Regions from separate parts of the Streptococcus lutetiensis genome, predicted to be linked through region 1. Evidence: predicted binding sites of a transcription regulator. Region 1 holds the regulator's gene; the other holds the start of a gene.
The links. Region 1 encodes HrcA, which represses chaperone genes, less so after heat shock. Its sites were predicted from a motif close to TTAGCACTCNNNNNNNNNGAGTGCTAA; they were not measured.

Region 1 (4,829 bases):
CTTCAGTAGCTGCTAAGAAAAAAGTAGCGAATTTACCTGATGTTTCAACCAAAGATTGGCAATTGGCCTTGGTAAATCGTGACCACATCACGCCAGAAATGAATCCTGATTTGACGCAGATTGATAATATTACGGTTGATTCACGTATTGCTGATGATGCTCGTAATTTCTTGGCTGCAGCGCAAGCTATTGACGCTAGTGAACACTTGATTTCTGGTTACCGAAGCGTTGCGTATCAGGAAGAATTGTTTAATTCATATGTATCGCAGGAAATGGCTGCTGACCCAAGTTTGACACAGTCTGCGGCAGAATATTTGGTTAAGACGTATTCACAACCGGCTGGGGCTAGTGAACACCAAACTGGTTTAGCCATGGATATGAGCACTGTCAATTACCTCAATCAAAGTGATGTTGATATTGTGGAAAAAGTAAAAGATATTGCACCTGAATATGGGTTTGTTCTTCGTTTTCCAAAAGGGAAAAGTGAGTCAACAGGTGTTGATTATGAAGATTGGCACTTCCGTTATGTTGGTAAAGAATCAGCAAAATACATGACTGATAATAATCTTAGCCTTGAAGAATACATTGCTTTGTTGAAGGAGAATAAACGATGAAATCTCGATTCTCTTTTGTTCAATTTCTTGTATTTTTGGCTGTTTTGGTTCTAGGTATTTTTTCACCGCTATATGCTCACCGAGCAACACCTAGTGCAAATAAAACAGAAAAAGTTTCCTATAATAAGTCGGAATTTTTTGCTGACATTGCACCAACGATTCAAGAAGTGGCAGAAGCTTATGGCGTGCGTCCGTCATTGGTGATAGCACAAGCGGCGTTAGAATCTGATTATGGTCAAAATTTGCTAGCTGTAAAATATCATAATCTCTTTGCTGTTTTTGCGCAGCTAGGAAATAAACCTGTGACTTTGAAATACAAACGTTATTTTGTCAATGAGTGGCAAACTGAAATTGGCCAATTTGCTGTTTATAAATCTTGGGATGATGCTATTTACGATTATTTTGATTTGCTGAAATCAGGTAAAATTCGTAATAGCGAAGGTGCTTATGACGTTATGGTTTCTAACAAAGGGTACAAGAAACCAGCACAAGCACTGCAAGATATGGGCTTTAGTTCAGACCCCAATTATGCGAGTAAATTGATTGCTATTATTGAAGAAAATGACTTAACAACATATGATAAATAATGGATTAGCACTCTAGTAAAAAGAGTGCTAATTTTTTATGCTTTTTCCTTGACACTGCTTTTTAGAGGAGTATAATAGAATTATAAATTAGCAGTCGAGGTAAATGAGTGCTAAAAGTTGAAAGGGGCGAGGTTATGATTACACAACGTCAAAGTGAAATTCTAAATTTAATCGTTGAATTGTTTACACAGACGCATGAACCTATTGGCTCTAAAACTTTGCAAGCAACTATCGATTCAAGTGGTGCTACCATTCGTAATGACATGGCTAAACTTGAAAAACTAGGGTTGCTTGAGAAAGCTCACACGTCTAGTGGGCGGATGCCAAGCGCTGCTGGATTTAAGTACTTTGTTGAGCATTCATTGAGTCTTGATAGTATCGATGAACGTGATATTTACCAAGTGGTTAAGGCTTTTGATTTTGAAGCTTTTAAGCTTGATGATATTTTACAAAGGGCAAGCCAAGTTTTGGCAGATATGACTGGTTATACATCAGTGATTTTGGATGTTGAGCCAGCTCGTCAAAAATTAACTGCCTTTGATATTGTTCAACTATCAAGTCATGACGCTTTAGCTGTTTTAACTTTGGATGAATCTAAACCAGCAACCATTCAGTTCGCCATTCCGAAAAACTTTATGTTAAAAGATTTGGTGACTTTGAAAGAAATTGTCGATGAACGTTTGCTTGGTCGCACGGTGATGGATATCCATTATAAGTTACGAACAGAAATTCCACAGGTTTTGCAAAAATACTTCACAGTGACAGATAATATTTTGGATTTGTTTGATTATATTTTTGCAGAATTGTTCAGAGAATTGGTTTTTGTAGCTGGTAAAGTTAATTCACTTGATTATGCTGATTTGGGAACTTATCGTTTCTTGGATAATGACCAGCGAGTGGCGGTTGCGCTTCGCTCTTTAATGAAAGAAGATGAAATTGCCAATGTTCAGGTTGCAGATAGTCAAGAGCCGGCTTTAGCAAATGTGACTGTTTTGACACATAAGTTTCTGATTCCTTATCGTGGATTTGGGCTCCTTAGCTTGATTGGTCCCATTGATATGGATTATCGCCGAAGCGTTAGCTTGGTTAATGTTATCGGGCGAGTTTTAGCGATGAAACTTGGTGATTACTACCGATATCTTAATAGTAATCATTACGAAGTCAACTAAGTTTAGTAATTAATTTAATTTGGTAAAAAGATAGGGAGGGACACAGTGTCAGAAGAAACTAAAAACGAAGAACTTCAAGAAGAAGTTGAAGCCACTGATGTTGTGACTGAAGAAAAAACAAAAGAACAGCCTCAAGAAGAGGCTCAAAACGAAGAATTGCAAAAAGCACTTGAACGTGCTGAAGATTTTGAAAATAAATACCTTCGAGCACATGCTGAAATGCAAAATATTCAACGCCGTGCTAACGAAGAACGTCAGCAATTACAAAAATACCGTTCACAAGATTTAGCAAAAGCTATTCTACCAAGTTTGGATAACTTGGAACGAGCTCTTGCTGTTGAAGGTTTGACTGACGATGTTAAAAAAGGTCTTGAAATGACACGCAATAGCCTTGTTCGTGCGCTTAACGAAGAAGGTGTTGAAGAAGTGGTTGTTGAGAACTTTGACCACAACTTGCACATGGCAGTTCAAACACTTCCAGCGGATGATGAACATCCAGTGGATAGCATTGCACAAGTTCTTCAAAAAGGTTATAAACTTCACGAACGCTTGTTGCGTCCTGCAATGGTTGTTGTTTACAACTAATTGCAAACCCGACCGCAATGTCATTAAACTATAACAGAAAGCATAAAAAGATAAAATCATATAAAAAAAGAGGGATAGAAGATGTCTAAAATTATTGGTATTGACTTAGGTACAACAAACTCAGCTGTTGCAGTTCTTGAAGGAACTGAATCAAAAATCATTGCAAACCCAGAAGGTAACCGTACAACTCCATCAGTTGTTTCATTCAAAAACGGTGAAATCATCGTTGGTGATGCTGCAAAACGTCAAGCAGTAACAAACCCAGATACAGTTATCTCTATCAAATCTAAAATGGGTACTTCTGAAAAAGTATCTGCAAACGGTAAAGAATACACTCCACAAGAAATCTCAGCAATGATTCTTCAATACCTTAAAGGTTACGCTGAAGATTACCTTGGTGAAAAAGTAACAAAAGCTGTTATCACAGTTCCTGCATACTTCAACGATGCTCAACGTCAAGCAACTAAAGATGCTGGTAAAATCGCTGGTCTTGAAGTAGAACGTATCGTTAACGAACCAACTGCAGCTGCACTTGCTTACGGTCTTGATAAAACGGATAAAGACGAAAAAATCTTGGTATTTGACCTTGGTGGTGGTACATTCGACGTATCTATCCTTGAACTTGGTGATGGTGTCTTTGACGTACTTGCTACAGCAGGTGATAACAAACTTGGTGGTGACGACTTCGACCAAAAAATTATTGATTGGTTAGTTGCTGACTTCAAGAACGAAAACGGAATTGACCTTAGCCAAGATAAAATGGCGCTTCAACGTTTGAAAGATGCTGCTGAAAAAGCTAAAAAAGATCTTTCAGGTGTTACTCAAACACAAATCTCACTTCCATTCATTACTGCGGGTGCTGCTGGACCTCTTCATTTGGAAACAAGCCTTTCACGTGCTAAATTCGATGACTTGACTCGTGACCTTGTTGAACGTACTAAAGCTCCAGTTCGTCAAGCTCTTTCAGATGCAGGTCTTTCAATCTCTGAAATCGATGAAGTTATCCTTGTCGGTGGTTCAACTCGTATCCCTGCCGTTGTAGAAGCTGTTAAAGCTGAAACTGGCAAAGAACCAAACAAATCAGTTAACCCTGATGAAGTAGTTGCTATGGGTGCTGCTATCCAAGGTGGTGTTATCACTGGTGATGTTAAAGACGTCGTTCTTCTTGACGTAACTCCATTGTCACTTGGTATCGAAACTATGGGTGGTGTATTTACAAAACTTATCGATCGTAACACTACTATCCCAACTTCTAAATCACAAGTCTTCTCAACAGCTGCTGATAACCAACCAGCTGTAGATATCCACGTTCTTCAAGGTGAACGTCCAATGGCTGCTGATAACAAAACTCTTGGTCGTTTCCAATTGACTGATATCCCAGCTGCACCTCGTGGTATCCCTCAAATCGAAGTAACATTTGATATCGATAAAAACGGTATCGTATCTGTTAAAGCTAAAGACCTTGGTACTCAAAAAGAACAACACATCGTTATCCAATCTAACTCAGGTTTGACTGATGAAGAAATTGAAAAAATGATGAAAGATGCAGAAGCTAACGCAGAAGCTGATGCTAAACGTAAAGAAGAAGTTGACCTTCGTAACGAAGTTGATCAAGCTATCTTTGCAACAGAAAAAACAATCAAAGAAACTGAAGGCAAAGGCTTTGATACAGAACGTGATGCTGCTCAATCTGCTCTTGATGAATTGAAAGCTGCTCAAGAAGCTAACAATCTTGAAGATATGAAAGCTAAACTTGAAGTTCTTAATGAAAAAGCTCAAGCACTTGCTGTTAAAATGTACGAACAAGCTGCTGCAGCTCAACAAGCAGCACAAGGTGCTGAAGGTGCTCAATCAGCTGATTCATCAAACAACAA
Region 2 (4,829 bases), 240 kb from region 1:
ATAGATGGACGAATCCCTTTGGATGCCAAGAAATCATGATAAGACTGGTGTTGATATTGCCACCCTTGGTCGCTGTGAAGAATAGTTCCTTGGTAAGAGGTAGCCGGAAATGCTCTTTTAAGCATGGTTTGAACCTGTTTTAAATCAGGTGAGCGTGACAAGGTGAATTCAATAATCTCACTATTGTATCCATCAAGAACAGGGGATAAATAGAGTTTCTCTCTAATATTTGGTAAAGCGAATTCAGTGACATCTGTATAACACTTCTCATAAGGCTTAGCCCCTTCAAACTGACGTTGAATTAGATTATCAGCTTTCTTCCCAATCTCTCCCTTGTAAGACGAGTATTTACGCTTACAACGAGTACGAGCAGCGAGTCCCATGAGTTTCATTAACCGTTGAACCTTCTTATGATTGATAACAAATCCTCGGTTTCTTAGTTCTAAATGAATACGACGGTATCCATAATTGCCTTTATGGTCATCGTAAATGGTTTGAATCATCTCTTTGACCTTCTTATCTTTCTTAGCTCTATTAAACCGTTTCAACTGATAATAATAAGTAGAACGAGCTAGCTTAGCGGTTTTTAGTAAGAGGTCTAATCGAAATCCTCCTGAGACCAGTTCTCTAACTGTTTCCACCTTTTGCGCTGTAAGGCTTCGTCCCTCAAGCGCAATTCCCTCAACTTTTTTAGATAAGCTACCTCGGTACGCAGACGCTCATTCTCTTCCAGAATATGCTCTAGCTCAGTCATTTCTTTACAAGTTTTCTTTGGTTTACGTCCCATCTTACTCGGTCTCCCTCGTTGTTTCTCAACAATAGTATACCCGTTTTTCTTGTATTGTGCTATCCAATTGGTGAGTAGGGATTGTTGGGGAAGAGCATAATCCAGTGATACGGTGAGCTGAGATTGACCTTCAATAAGAACTTTATTAATAATTTCCTGCTTTAATTTAGAGGGATAATACTTATTTTTCCCTTTTTTAACAACCTCAATACCATGTTTATTCATAAGCCGTACCATGTACTTAAGATTGGATAGACATACACCGTACTTTCGACTAATATAAGGCCAAGAAAAACCAGCCTGTCTTAACTGATATATTTCTAGTTTATCTTCATAACTTAATTTCATACAAAAACACCCCAATCGTTAGATTTTTTTCTGTCTAACTTTTTTGGGGTGCAGGTCAGTTTAGTGGAGTTGTTTTTGCCATTTTTATGCTTGTTTTTAACATGTTTAGCAAATGGCAAGACGGGGGAAATCCTTTTGAAATCTTATTCAGTCCTCTCTTTTTAATTATCTTCATTTTTTCTGGTTCTATCTTTGGAGCTGTTATGGGCTCTATGGCTACCAGTCAAATTGACCCTGAAAAGGATTAGCACTCTTTTTATAAGAGTGCTAATTTTTGATGCTTTTTTCTTGATTTCCTTGTGGCTAGTGCTATAATGTAAGTATAGATTCTGACTATCTTTGACCTTTATTGTTTTAGTCAGACATTACGAAAGGAGGGTATTTTATATGCTCTGTCAAAATTGTCATTTAAATGAATCTACTATTCACCTGTATACAAATGTCAATGGTCAGCAAAAGCAAATTGATTTGTGCCAAAACTGCTATCAAATCATGAAAACTGACCCAAATAACGCTATTTTAGGAGGAATAGGAGGTAATCCTCAATCATCTTCTAACCAAACAAACCAATCATCGAACCCTTTCGACGATTTCTTTAATAATCTCAGCGGCTTCCCAGCATTTGGTAGCCAAGGATTCCAAAATACTCCTCCAACTCAATCTGGTGAAGGTAATAATAACGGACGCGGTGGCAATGGCAACAACAATTTCCGCCCAAACGGACCAGCACAACAAGAACCTAAGGGCTTGCTAGAAGAATTTGGTATCAATGTTACTGATATCGCACGTCGTGGTGATATCGACCCTGTCATCGGACGTGATGCTGAAATTGTTCGTGTTATCGAAATTCTTAACCGCCGTACAAAAAACAATCCTGTTCTTATCGGAGAACCTGGTGTTGGTAAAACTGCCGTTGTTGAAGGATTAGCACAAAAAATTGTAGACGGTAACGTTCCACAAAAACTCCAAAATAAACAAGTTATCCGCCTAGATGTGGTAAGTCTTGTTCAAGGAACTGGTATTCGTGGTCAATTTGAAGAACGTATGCAAAAACTCATGGAAGAAATCCGTGAACGCAAAGACGTTATCCTCTTCATCGATGAAATCCACGAAATTGTCGGTGCTGGTAATGCTGGTGACGGTAACATGGATGCTGGTAACATCTTGAAACCCGCTCTTGCTCGTGGTGAGCTACAATTAGTTGGTGCAACTACTTTGAACGAATACCGCATCATTGAAAAAGATGCTGCGCTTGAACGTCGTATGCAACCTGTAAAAGTTGACGAACCAAGCGTCGAAGAAACTATCACTATTCTTCGTGGTATTCAAAAGAAATATGAAGATTATCACCATGTCAAGTACAGTGATGATGCTATCGAAGCTGCTGCTAACCTCTCAAATCGCTACATTCAAGACCGTTTCCTTCCAGATAAAGCTATCGACCTTCTCGATGAAGCTGGTTCTAAGATGAACTTGACACTTAACTTTGTTGATCCAAAAGAAATTGACAAACGTTTGGTGCAAGCTGAAAATCTAAAAAATCAAGCTACTCGTGAAGAAGATTATGAACGCGCAGCTTATTTTCGTGATCAAATCGCTAAATACAAGGAAATGCAAAAACAAACCATCAACGAAGATGATATTCCAGTGATTACTGAAAAGACCATCGAGGCAATCGTTGAAGAAAAAACAAATATTCCTGTTGGTGACTTGAAAGAAAAAGAACAATCTCAATTAATTCACCTTGCTGATGACTTGAAAGAACACGTTATTGGTCAAGACGAAGCTGTTGATAAGATTGCAAAAGCCATCCGTCGTAACCGTATTGGTCTTGGTACACCAAACCGTCCAATTGGTTCATTCCTCTTCGTCGGTCCTACTGGTGTTGGTAAAACAGAACTTTCAAAACAACTTGCTATTGAACTCTTCGGCTCAGCTGATAGCATGATCCGCTTTGACATGTCTGAATACATGGAAAAACATGCAGTCGCTAAACTTGTCGGAGCCCCTCCAGGATATGTTGGTTACGAAGAAGCTGGTCAATTGACTGAAAAAGTTCGTCGAAACCCATACTCACTCATCTTGCTTGATGAAGTTGAAAAGGCACACCCTGATGTCATGCACATGTTCTTGCAAGTTCTTGATGATGGTCGTTTAACTGACGGTCAAGGACGTACTGTAAGCTTTAAAGATACAATCATCATTATGACATCTAACGCTGGTACTGGCAAAGTTGAAGCTTCTGTTGGTTTCGGTGCTGCTCGTGAAGGACGTACAAATTCTGTTCTTGGTCAACTTGGAGACTTCTTTAGCCCTGAATTCATGAACCGTTTTGACGGTATTATCGAATTCAAAGCCCTAAGCAAAGATAATCTCCTTCATATCGTTAACCTCATGCTTGACGACGTCAATAACCGTTTGGCAACTAACGATATTCACCTTGAAGTAACAGATAAAGTTAAAGAAAAACTGGTTGACCTTGGATATGATCCTAAGATGGGTGCTCGTCCACTTCGTCGTACTATCCAAGATCACATCGAAGATGCTATTACAGACTTCTACCTTGAACACCCAACTGAAAAAGATTTGAAAGCTGTGATGACAAGCAATGGCAAAATCATCATCAAATCAGCTAAAAAAGTTGAAAAAGAAGAAACTGTTTCAGCAGAATAATAAAAGCAAAGTCTAGGAAGTTTTTAGTTTCCTAGGCTTTTTTAACAATTCCGAATCCAAAATCAAAATATTCCGACAATTTTCTAGCAAAAGACAGATTTTTTTAGTATAATAACAACAATAGCCACTCTTGCAAATCTATCTTAGAGATTGATAATTTTATCTCCACTCTTTCTAACACTTGTTTTATAGGAGAATTTTATGTCTAACCCAACTTTTGGTGAAAAACTTGATAACGTTGACTACAAAGCTCGCTACGGAGTGTATGCCATCATTCCAAATGCGACTAAAGACCAAATCATTTTAGTTCAAGCCCCTAACGGCTCTTGGTTTCTTCCAGGTGGAGAAATCGAAGCGGGCGAGGATCATTTTTCAGCTTTAAAACGCGAACTTATTGAAGAACTCGGCTTTTCAGCTGAACTTGGTTATTATTACGGACAAGCTGACGAGTACTTCTACTCACGTCATCGTGATACTTATTTTTATAACCCAGCTTACCTCTATGAAGTCACACATTATGAAAAAATTGGGGCACCACTTGAAGATTTTAATCACCTTGCTTGGTTCCCAGTCGATGAAGCTATTGTAAAATTAAAACGTGGCAGCCATAAATGGGGTGTTGATGCTTGGAAAAAAAATCATCATTAAAATCTCATAATCTAAGTTTTTCACCTAAAATAGTGTTATAATAATGGTAGAAAGTTCATAGGAGGAAATTTATGAGGTTAATTAACACAACAAGTAGTCATTCCGAGCTAGTTCGTAACCAGCTTCGAAACACGGACGCTAAACTCGTTGAGACTTACTCTGCAGGAAATACCGATGTTGTTTTCACTAAAGCACCAAGTCATTACGAACTGTTGATTTCAAACAAGTATCGTGCTATCAAAGAAAGTGAAATCGAAGCCATTCGGGAATTTTTCCTCAAACGCAAAATTGACAAATCTACCGTTCAATTAGATCAGTTGAAAACCTTGCATACAGCGAATCTAATTGAAATTTCCTTCCCAACAGTTCACTA

Region 2: a site for HrcA is predicted at 1,380-1,406, ahead of DQN23_RS02650 (ATP-dependent Clp protease ATP-binding subunit). Genes of this name have one in related genera too.

The regions. Positions count from the first base shown of each region.
Region 1 is NZ_LS483403.1:246,724-251,552, forward strand. It holds gene DQN23_RS01420 (M15 family metallopeptidase) at 1-614, shown strand, start outside; gene DQN23_RS01425 (glycoside hydrolase family 73 protein) at 611-1,201, shown strand; gene hrcA (heat-inducible transcriptional repressor HrcA) at 1,336-2,370, shown strand; gene grpE (nucleotide exchange factor GrpE) at 2,416-2,955, shown strand; gene dnaK (molecular chaperone DnaK) at 3,037-4,829, shown strand, end outside.
Region 2 is NZ_LS483403.1:483,622-488,450, reverse strand. It holds one part of gene DQN23_RS02660 (IS3 family transposase) at 1-676, opposite strand, end outside; one part of gene DQN23_RS02660 (IS3 family transposase) at 676-1,135, opposite strand; gene DQN23_RS02650 (ATP-dependent Clp protease ATP-binding subunit) at 1,523-3,808, shown strand; gene DQN23_RS02645 (NUDIX hydrolase) at 4,010-4,456, shown strand; gene DQN23_RS02640 (DUF1827 family protein) at 4,528-4,829, shown strand, end outside.